2 regions of the Fictibacillus sp. NRS-1165 genome follow, and region 1 is predicted to be linked to the other one. Evidence: riboswitches for the same ligand, from Rfam matches in the RefSeq annotation. Region 1 holds a riboswitch; the other holds the start of a gene.
What was found. A riboswitch is a leader RNA that binds a small molecule or an ion and turns the genes downstream of it on or off. The one in region 1 is predicted to bind cyclic di-GMP.
Positions count from the first base shown of each region.

Region 2: another riboswitch for cyclic di-GMP. It lies ahead of ABHN01_RS01795 (GGDEF domain-containing protein); the one in region 1 lies ahead of ABHN01_RS14540 (anti-repressor SinI family protein).

Region 1 covers NZ_JBDPNU010000029.1:51,137-54,899, forward strand. Annotated here, with positions in the region: gene ABHN01_RS14520 (TasA family protein) at 1-426, shown strand, start outside; gene ABHN01_RS14525 (class D sortase) at 430-1,053, shown strand; gene ABHN01_RS14530 (hypothetical protein) at 1,142-1,381, shown strand; gene ABHN01_RS14535 (helix-turn-helix domain-containing protein) at 1,409-1,738, opposite strand; gene ABHN01_RS14540 (anti-repressor SinI family protein) at 1,819-1,974, opposite strand; cyclic di-GMP riboswitch class I at 2,001-2,085, opposite strand; gene kynU (kynureninase) at 2,300-3,565, shown strand; gene kynB (arylformamidase) at 3,565-3,763, shown strand, end outside.
Region 2 covers NZ_JBDPNU010000004.1:101,038-104,800, reverse strand. Annotated here, with positions in the region: gene addB (helicase-exonuclease AddAB subunit AddB) at 1-271, opposite strand, end outside; gene ABHN01_RS01795 (GGDEF domain-containing protein) at 399-1,328, opposite strand; cyclic di-GMP riboswitch class I at 1,447-1,534, opposite strand; gene ABHN01_RS01790 (serine/threonine protein kinase) at 1,610-2,248, opposite strand; gene ABHN01_RS01785 (hypothetical protein) at 2,303-2,671, opposite strand; gene ABHN01_RS01780 (hypothetical protein) at 2,694-2,897, opposite strand; gene ABHN01_RS01775 (STAS domain-containing protein) at 3,010-3,763, opposite strand, start outside.

The sequences.
Region 1 (3,763 bases):
AAATTAAGTGATAAAAATGGAGTTGTTTATGAAGGAAAACTCAGCGGCTTCAAGAAACTACAACCGCGTAAACTACAACCACGAACAGAAGAACAACTAACAGCAACGATTTCATTTCCCTGGGAATCCGGAAACGAATTTCAAGGATTGAAAACTGAATTTGAACTTGTACTATTGACCTCAGACTCTAATATCAATAACCCGCCAAGCGATCAAGATGACACCACAACAGACAACAACACACCGCCGTCCAAACAAACTGATCCACCATCAAACAATACAACACCAGGCATTTCAACCTTGCCGAAAACCGGTGAAAGCAGTCCTTATCCTATCATGATTCTAGGCTTTTTCATCTTCTCATCAGGGTTAATTCTTCTGCTTGTGAAGAAGTCTGTAATCCCAAATCCTTTTAAAAGGGAGTAAGTTATGAAGTGGCTAGCATATGTGCTGATCACTGCTGGAATCTTAACGATGTGTTATCCAAAGCTAAAGAGCTATTATTACACGAACCAGGAGAACCAATTACTTAAGTCATGGGATCACCCGCCCAACGAACAAGCAAAGGACAACTACAAAATGTTAAATCAAGTTTTCACTGAAACAGAAAAACCTGTGAAACCCTCCATGAGAAGTCCACAGCCCAACCGTTTACTTGGAACACTGGATATCAAAAGAATTCACCTCCGTTTACCGATTCTGGAAGGTGCCAGTCTGGCCAATTTGAAAATTGCCGCTGGACATATCTCCGGCACTTCTGCCATCGGTGAAAACGGAAATGCGGCCATTGCTGCCCATAGAAGCTATACGTATGGTAAACAGTTTAATAGATTGACGGAAGTGAAAATGGGAGATTTCATCACCATTGCTACAAAAGAAAAAGCCCTCACGTATCGGATGTTCGCTAAAGATATCGTCAATCCGACTGATCTGTCTGTATTACATAGTAAAACAAACGAAAACATCATCACTTTAATTACCTGTTATCCCTTCAAAAACCCGACACACCGGTATATTGTGAAGGCTAAGTTAATAAAGATTGTTAACCAGTAACGGAAGCAAAATTGGTATCCATCAATAGGAGACACGGTTGTTACACCTATAAACGCTGGAAACAGCAGGCAAAGGATGATGCAAAGAAATGATACGGCTCGAAAGTGGAATCTATTTAAGTGAAGTGGCTGGAAATAAAGTGAAGGTGATTTACTGTGGAAAAAACGCATGTGAATTATATATTAATAATGAATTTAAGGGAAGAGCACCTTTTGATTATGTGAGAGAGCGATTGATGATATGGGAAAACAAGAAGGACCTGCCTACAGCTTATATTATACCTTATCCATTTAAGCAACTCGTTCCACTCATCGATTTTTATGTATAAAAAACCGGCGTCCATCCAGACGCCGGTTTAACTTTGGTTCTTATTTTTCCATTTGTTGAATTCAAGGAATTCTTTGAATTGGTCTTTGCTGACACCAGACTCCATAGCTTCCTTTACGAGCTCTGCCCATTCATAATCCAGCTCCGCCTCATTGACCTCAGCTTTTTCATTCAGCAATTTTTCAACAGGAATATCCAGGACGGCGGCCAGCTTTTCGAGCAGCTGTACAGAAGGATTGGTTTGTATGTTTCGCTCAAGGGAGCTGAGGTAGGATTTGGCGATACCTGCTCGTTCTGCTAGTGCGGATAGAGATAGACCTTTTTCTTTTCGATATTTTTTCACAAGTTCACCAATCATGATGATCCCTCTTTTTTACTGCAAATTTGATTTCATTATACATTTATGGACTATAGGCTGTAAATAGAGCAAAAGCGACATCACCCTGATGTCGCTTTAACTAAAGGCATATTTTGTTGTATGTAGGATTGCTGCAGATACTTTCGTACTTCCTCCAGGCTTAATCCTAATTTTTTAGCTTGTAAAATCAAAACTACCCATTCTTGATCAAGATGTGTTTCGTTTAGGTTTTGCATGTTTCCCTCCTGAAATTGGTGGTTTTCTAGGTAATCCAGCCGCCATAGTTATTTCCCTTAGACCTGTGATTTTGCGTCCATGCTTTTCAGCCATGTTTGCCCTGTAACTGGAGGGTGGCGTTACCGACAGGCAGTTGATGATACAAATTTAACCAATTCATAGTGCTTAATTCACATTTTTATTATAGGATGTTATTCTCTAGTAATATGTCGTAATTTGCCTGTTATGTAATTGTAATATAACAGTAAAGAAACCGCTTACATTGATAGTTTGCTCCCAGTTGTTTAATATAAAATAATAAAACAGAATAGGAGCGAGGCGTTGATGGATAAAGAGAAATGGAAAGAATTGGACAGTAAGGATCCATTGCATCATCTTAAAAGTGAATTTTATACCCATCAAAACGTTCTATATTTAGATGGAAATTCGTTGGGGCTTCTGTCGAAAAGAGCAGAGAAAACACTGATGGAGTCGTTAAAAGATTGGAGAGATTTCGGAATTGACGGCTGGATGAACGGAAAACATCCGTGGTTTACGTTAAGTGAAGCGCTTGGGGAAAAAATCGCGCCCTTAATTGGCGCATACCATGATGAAGTGATTGTTACTGGTTCAACAACAGGCAACCTTCATCAGATGGCCTCCACTTTTTTCAAGCCGTCAGCAACACGAAAGAAAATATTGGCAGATGAATTAACGTTTCCATCCGATATTTATGCTTTGAAAAGCCAGCTGTCAATGCTAGATCTTAATCCCGGCCAGCATTTAATCAGAGTGAAAAGCCGAGACGGAAGATTAATTGAGGAAGAAGACATTATTGATGCAATGACAGATGAGATTGCGCTCATTGTGCTGCCCTCTGTTTTGTATCGAAGCGGCCAGCTTCTCGATATAAAACGTTTAACAGAGGAAGCACATCAGCGTGGAATACTTATCGGGTTCGACTTATGCCATTCCATTGGTGCTGTTCCTCATCAGCTGTCAGAGTGGGAAGTGGATTTTGCGTTCTGGTGCAATTATAAATACCTCAATGCTGGACCAGGAAGTGTGGCAGGATTGTACGTTAATCGAAAGCATTTTGGAAAGGAGCCTGGCCTTGCCGGCTGGTTTGGTTCGAATAAAGAAAAGCAGTTTGATATGGATCACGATTTTATTGCAGCTGAGTCTGCAGGTGCCTATCAGATCGGAACGCCTCATGTTTTAAGTATGGCTCCATTAATCGGGTCGCTCGAGATTTTTGCTGAGGCCGGCATGGATCGGCTGAGAGAAAAATCTCTTAAGCTGACAAACTATATGATGGAACTGATTGAAACAGAGCTTTCGGGTTTTGGTTTTTCCATTGGGAACCCAAAAGATGACGATCGGAGGGGAGGACATGTGTGCCTCGAGCATGAGGAGGCAGCCAGGATCTGCAAAAGTTTAAAAGAAAACGGAATTGTGCCTGATTTCCGGGCACCGAATGTGATCCGCCTCGCACCTGTAGCGCTCTACACTTCATTTGAAGATGTCCATTCAGCTGTTCATCGGTTAAAGAAAATTATGAAAGAGAAACAGTATGAAAAATTTTCAAACGTACGAGAGGTGATCGCTTAATGTGTGGAAAACTGATTGATATCTCCATGCCATTAACTCCTTCTGTTCCGGCCTGGCCAGGAGACACTCCGTATTCGTTCGAGTTAGCCTGGACGAAAGCGGATTCAGGATCCGTGAATGTCGGCAAAGTGCAAATGAGCACACACACAGGAACCCATATCGATGCACCGTACCACTTTGACAATGAAGGGAAACGTG
Region 2 (3,763 bases), on a different contig from region 1:
CGACACTCGTAATATGAAGCCTGGTCATCCCTCCGACATCACCAAGGACTTTCCATGCCAGACGGGAAAAACTGAACACCTGGGCACGCATCATTCCTTCGAGACCAGGTGTCTTCGCCAACTCATATTCGGATTGAAACGTCATCTGATCAGGCACCAGATAAATAATGGGTTTTCCTTGCGGCTGTGTAAAAAGAGACTCTCTGATCTCGCTTAAACTGCGGTCGCTCTTTCCGCTTCCTGCTCTTCCAAGAATAAAGCGCAAACTCATATCCTCACCTCTGTCAACCTAATAAACTTAACTCTATTATCTCATAAAATAGTATGTAAAAGAATGATTACGACTGCAGAAAAGCCTGCCTTTAACTGGAACAAGGCAGGCATCGAACGGCTGTTGATCACCGCTTAATGTGTCTTTTATTCGTATACATTCTTTCATCCGCCAGACGCTGGTAATGCTCAATGTTATATACGGCGTCTTCATGCAGGCTTATCGTCCCATATGCCAGCGAAACACTGTCATTCCATGAACGCAAATAGCGGTCAAATCGGCCGGCGAGTTGAAAGGCTGTTTGCTCTGTATGGCCGGGAAGTAAAAATACGAACTCATCTCCCCCGAACCGGAAGCCAAGATTCATTTTCAGCTTTTCAGCAAAGAACGCGAACTGCTGCAGCAATTCATCTCCCATATGATGGCCAGACCGATCATTAATCTCTTTAAAGTTGTTGATGTCCATCATGATCAGCGACAAGGGATACCTGTCCCTTGTCGCCTTCTGAACTTCCGTTTCAAGACAATGATAAAAATAGCGCCTGTTGTATAAGTTCGTCAAAGGGTCTCGAATGCTCAGCTCTTTCAAATCGGCCACTTGCTTTGAAAAATAACCGCTTAAGACACCGATCATTAAAGAATTGGCAGCATGTCCCCATCTCTCCAGAAAAAAAAGCTTATTCTCTGCTGTCTCTTCTTTAATCAGGTTCTGAACAGCACGGTTCCCCTCCTGCCGCAGACTTTTTGCGAGAAGAGGCAGCAGCTGATGGGGAATTGCCTTTTGCCCTGCAAAATCATGCCCCTGCTTAAAACCGCGATCTTCCATTTGCTGCATACAGGAGTTGAACTCTTCATGCTGTATAAAAATACCGTTTATCAAGGCAGTTAACATTCTTTTCAAATGCAGCCGATAGTGTGAACCCGTATAGCCCAGGAAGGCAACAAACATTTCGTTCTTTTCCAAGTAAAGAAGGTGCCGGTCGATGATGCTGGGGATGGATGCAATATGTACGTTGTACAGACGGTTTTTGAGGTCGGCAATGTCCGTTTCTGCCATAGGTTGGATCCCTCTATTCAATAGGATTTAAGAAGTGACCGGCGTTTAATTCACGATGAATTTTGCCCGTACATATCAAAAAAAGCCATCTCCTCCTGAGGGAAATCGCTCTTTTCCCTTTGGCAACCCGGCCGCCATGGTTTTTTACAAACGTTAGGCCCGCAGCTTTGCGTCCCACCTTTTCAGATGGTTTGCTCTGAGACAAAGGTCTCTTCCATTCATTTTATAGTAATTATATACTATATCCCTATTATTACCAACCATAAAATGAAGCTATTGGCCTATTTTTTCATTTTCCATCTCTTATACCACCGATATCCGATTCGTATTCCATTCAGCACCGGATAAGGTACCCTAAGAGGAAACCTATAAAAGAACGGCAGGTAGATTTTATAATAAGCTTTTCTTAAATCACTCCACTTGTAGCATTCCTCGTTCTTGCAAAAATCAGAAACATCAACAATGATGCCTCTGCCCTCGGAAATCATCACATTTTTGCCATGAACATCCCGTGGAAAAAGCCCTCGTTTTTGGGCATAGCGCAACGCTTCATCCACGTCGCGAATCACTTTTTCGGGAATTTTCACCCCTTTATGCAGGCAATCATAGAGGGTGATTCCTTTGATGCGCTTTAAAATCAAATGGCGTTCTCCATATCCGTAACACTGCGAATATCCCTGGTGTTCCCCAAGCTGCCGGTACACAGAGATCTCTTCGAGGAGTTCTTCATGATTTCTGCCATAGATCTTAACGACCAGGTGAGGATATTCAGGATGTACGAAAACGGCCGCATAATTACCGCATCCGAGGAGTTTCCAAGGCTCGGGTGCGTACAGCACTTCTACCGGATCACCTGGATTTCTGCTGATTATTCTTGCTTCCTGTGTTAACTCTTCTGCTAGCTCCGTATACTTATTCATGATCCACCTTGCCCGGTTCCAAAGTCTATCGCACAAAGCGATGAAACAGCTCTATTATTTGTGCTCTATCAGCGTATCAAAAAGAAAATGTTTCATCAGCAATTCTGCCTTATTCCGAAGATGGACATTCGGGAACCTCATGACTTCCTGGTATCCCCGGATAAAAATCTGATATTCTGTGATGTCATCCACTGGCTTTCCATCCGTCACTTTAATTTTACGCTTCATCATTTCTTTTTTTACGTCTCTTAATTCATAACTGATAGCGTTCATCACATTCTCAATGAGAGTAACATACGGCTGCTTTAATTTGAAAGGGGCAACAGCAATCACTTTTAAATCCCGGTTAAAGATGGTAAGCAGCATAGGATACATAATATATTTGTCTACTAGTATACGATCGGTTTCATCGCCGTATAACATGGTTGGCCCTCCCGATCGCCGTTCAGGCCGTTTTTCCGGCGACCGACAAAATATTAGACAGCTTAAACATGCGGATTTGTTTGCGTAGGCAGCAATAAGCGGTTAACGTATCTCCGTCACAGGAAATCGGAAAAACGTAACGCTGAGTAAGCTGTCCGGCGCCAGACTGATAGATCATCGTAAAGGGAGAACGTTCAGACACACAACGCGCCAGCAATCGATTCATTTTAGCCACCGCCTTACCATTTTTTATTCATAGTATATGCGAACAAATGTTCCTTATGCAACTAGAAAAATATGCCTATCCTTAATAAGGATAGGCATAAAATCGAATATTATTACACGTTCTGCAATAATCCCTTTTGTTCAAGCGCCTGATGGAGGCTTCCTGCGATGGAAAATCCCTCAAAGCAGATTCCCAGCGCAACAACGGTCTGAGCTAGTTCAGGCCTCATGCCTGTCAACGTTACCTCTACACCAAGAAGCTTTAACGATGTGATCACTTGAAACAGATTTTGGGCAACCATCGTATCAATGATCGGAACGCCTGATAAATCAATAAAAAGGTGCTCAATCTGCAATTCCATACATTTGTTAAGAGCGATCTCCATAATTAATTTAGAGCGGTGAGTATCAATGGGGCCAACCAGCGGCAAGACCCCGACGGTCTGCGTAAGGCGGACAACAGGAACTGATAGTTCTTCAAGAGCCTCCCGGGCCAGATCGAGAAGATGATTATTATAGTCCACATAAGCCACGCTGAAAGAATATACCACCTTATCCAATAATGGATCAATAATGCCTACAGCCCTCATGACTGTCTGGTTATCATATTCATTTTTTTCCACTTCTTTACCGACGAAGTCCCAGATCAATTTTCGGTACAGCCGTTGTGAATCAAGAGCGGCATCAAGGGACAAGTTGATCTCCACCGCAGCTTGCCCGCTTTTTTTTCCCCATTCCAAAAATCTTTTTTCTGATTGTTCGAGGTTTGAGTATAAGGCTTCACCAATGAATTGAAACAGTTCGATGCGCCAGTCGATTAAAAGCTGTTTTTGCCGTTCATTCGGCGGATTGATTCCATTCTTAATC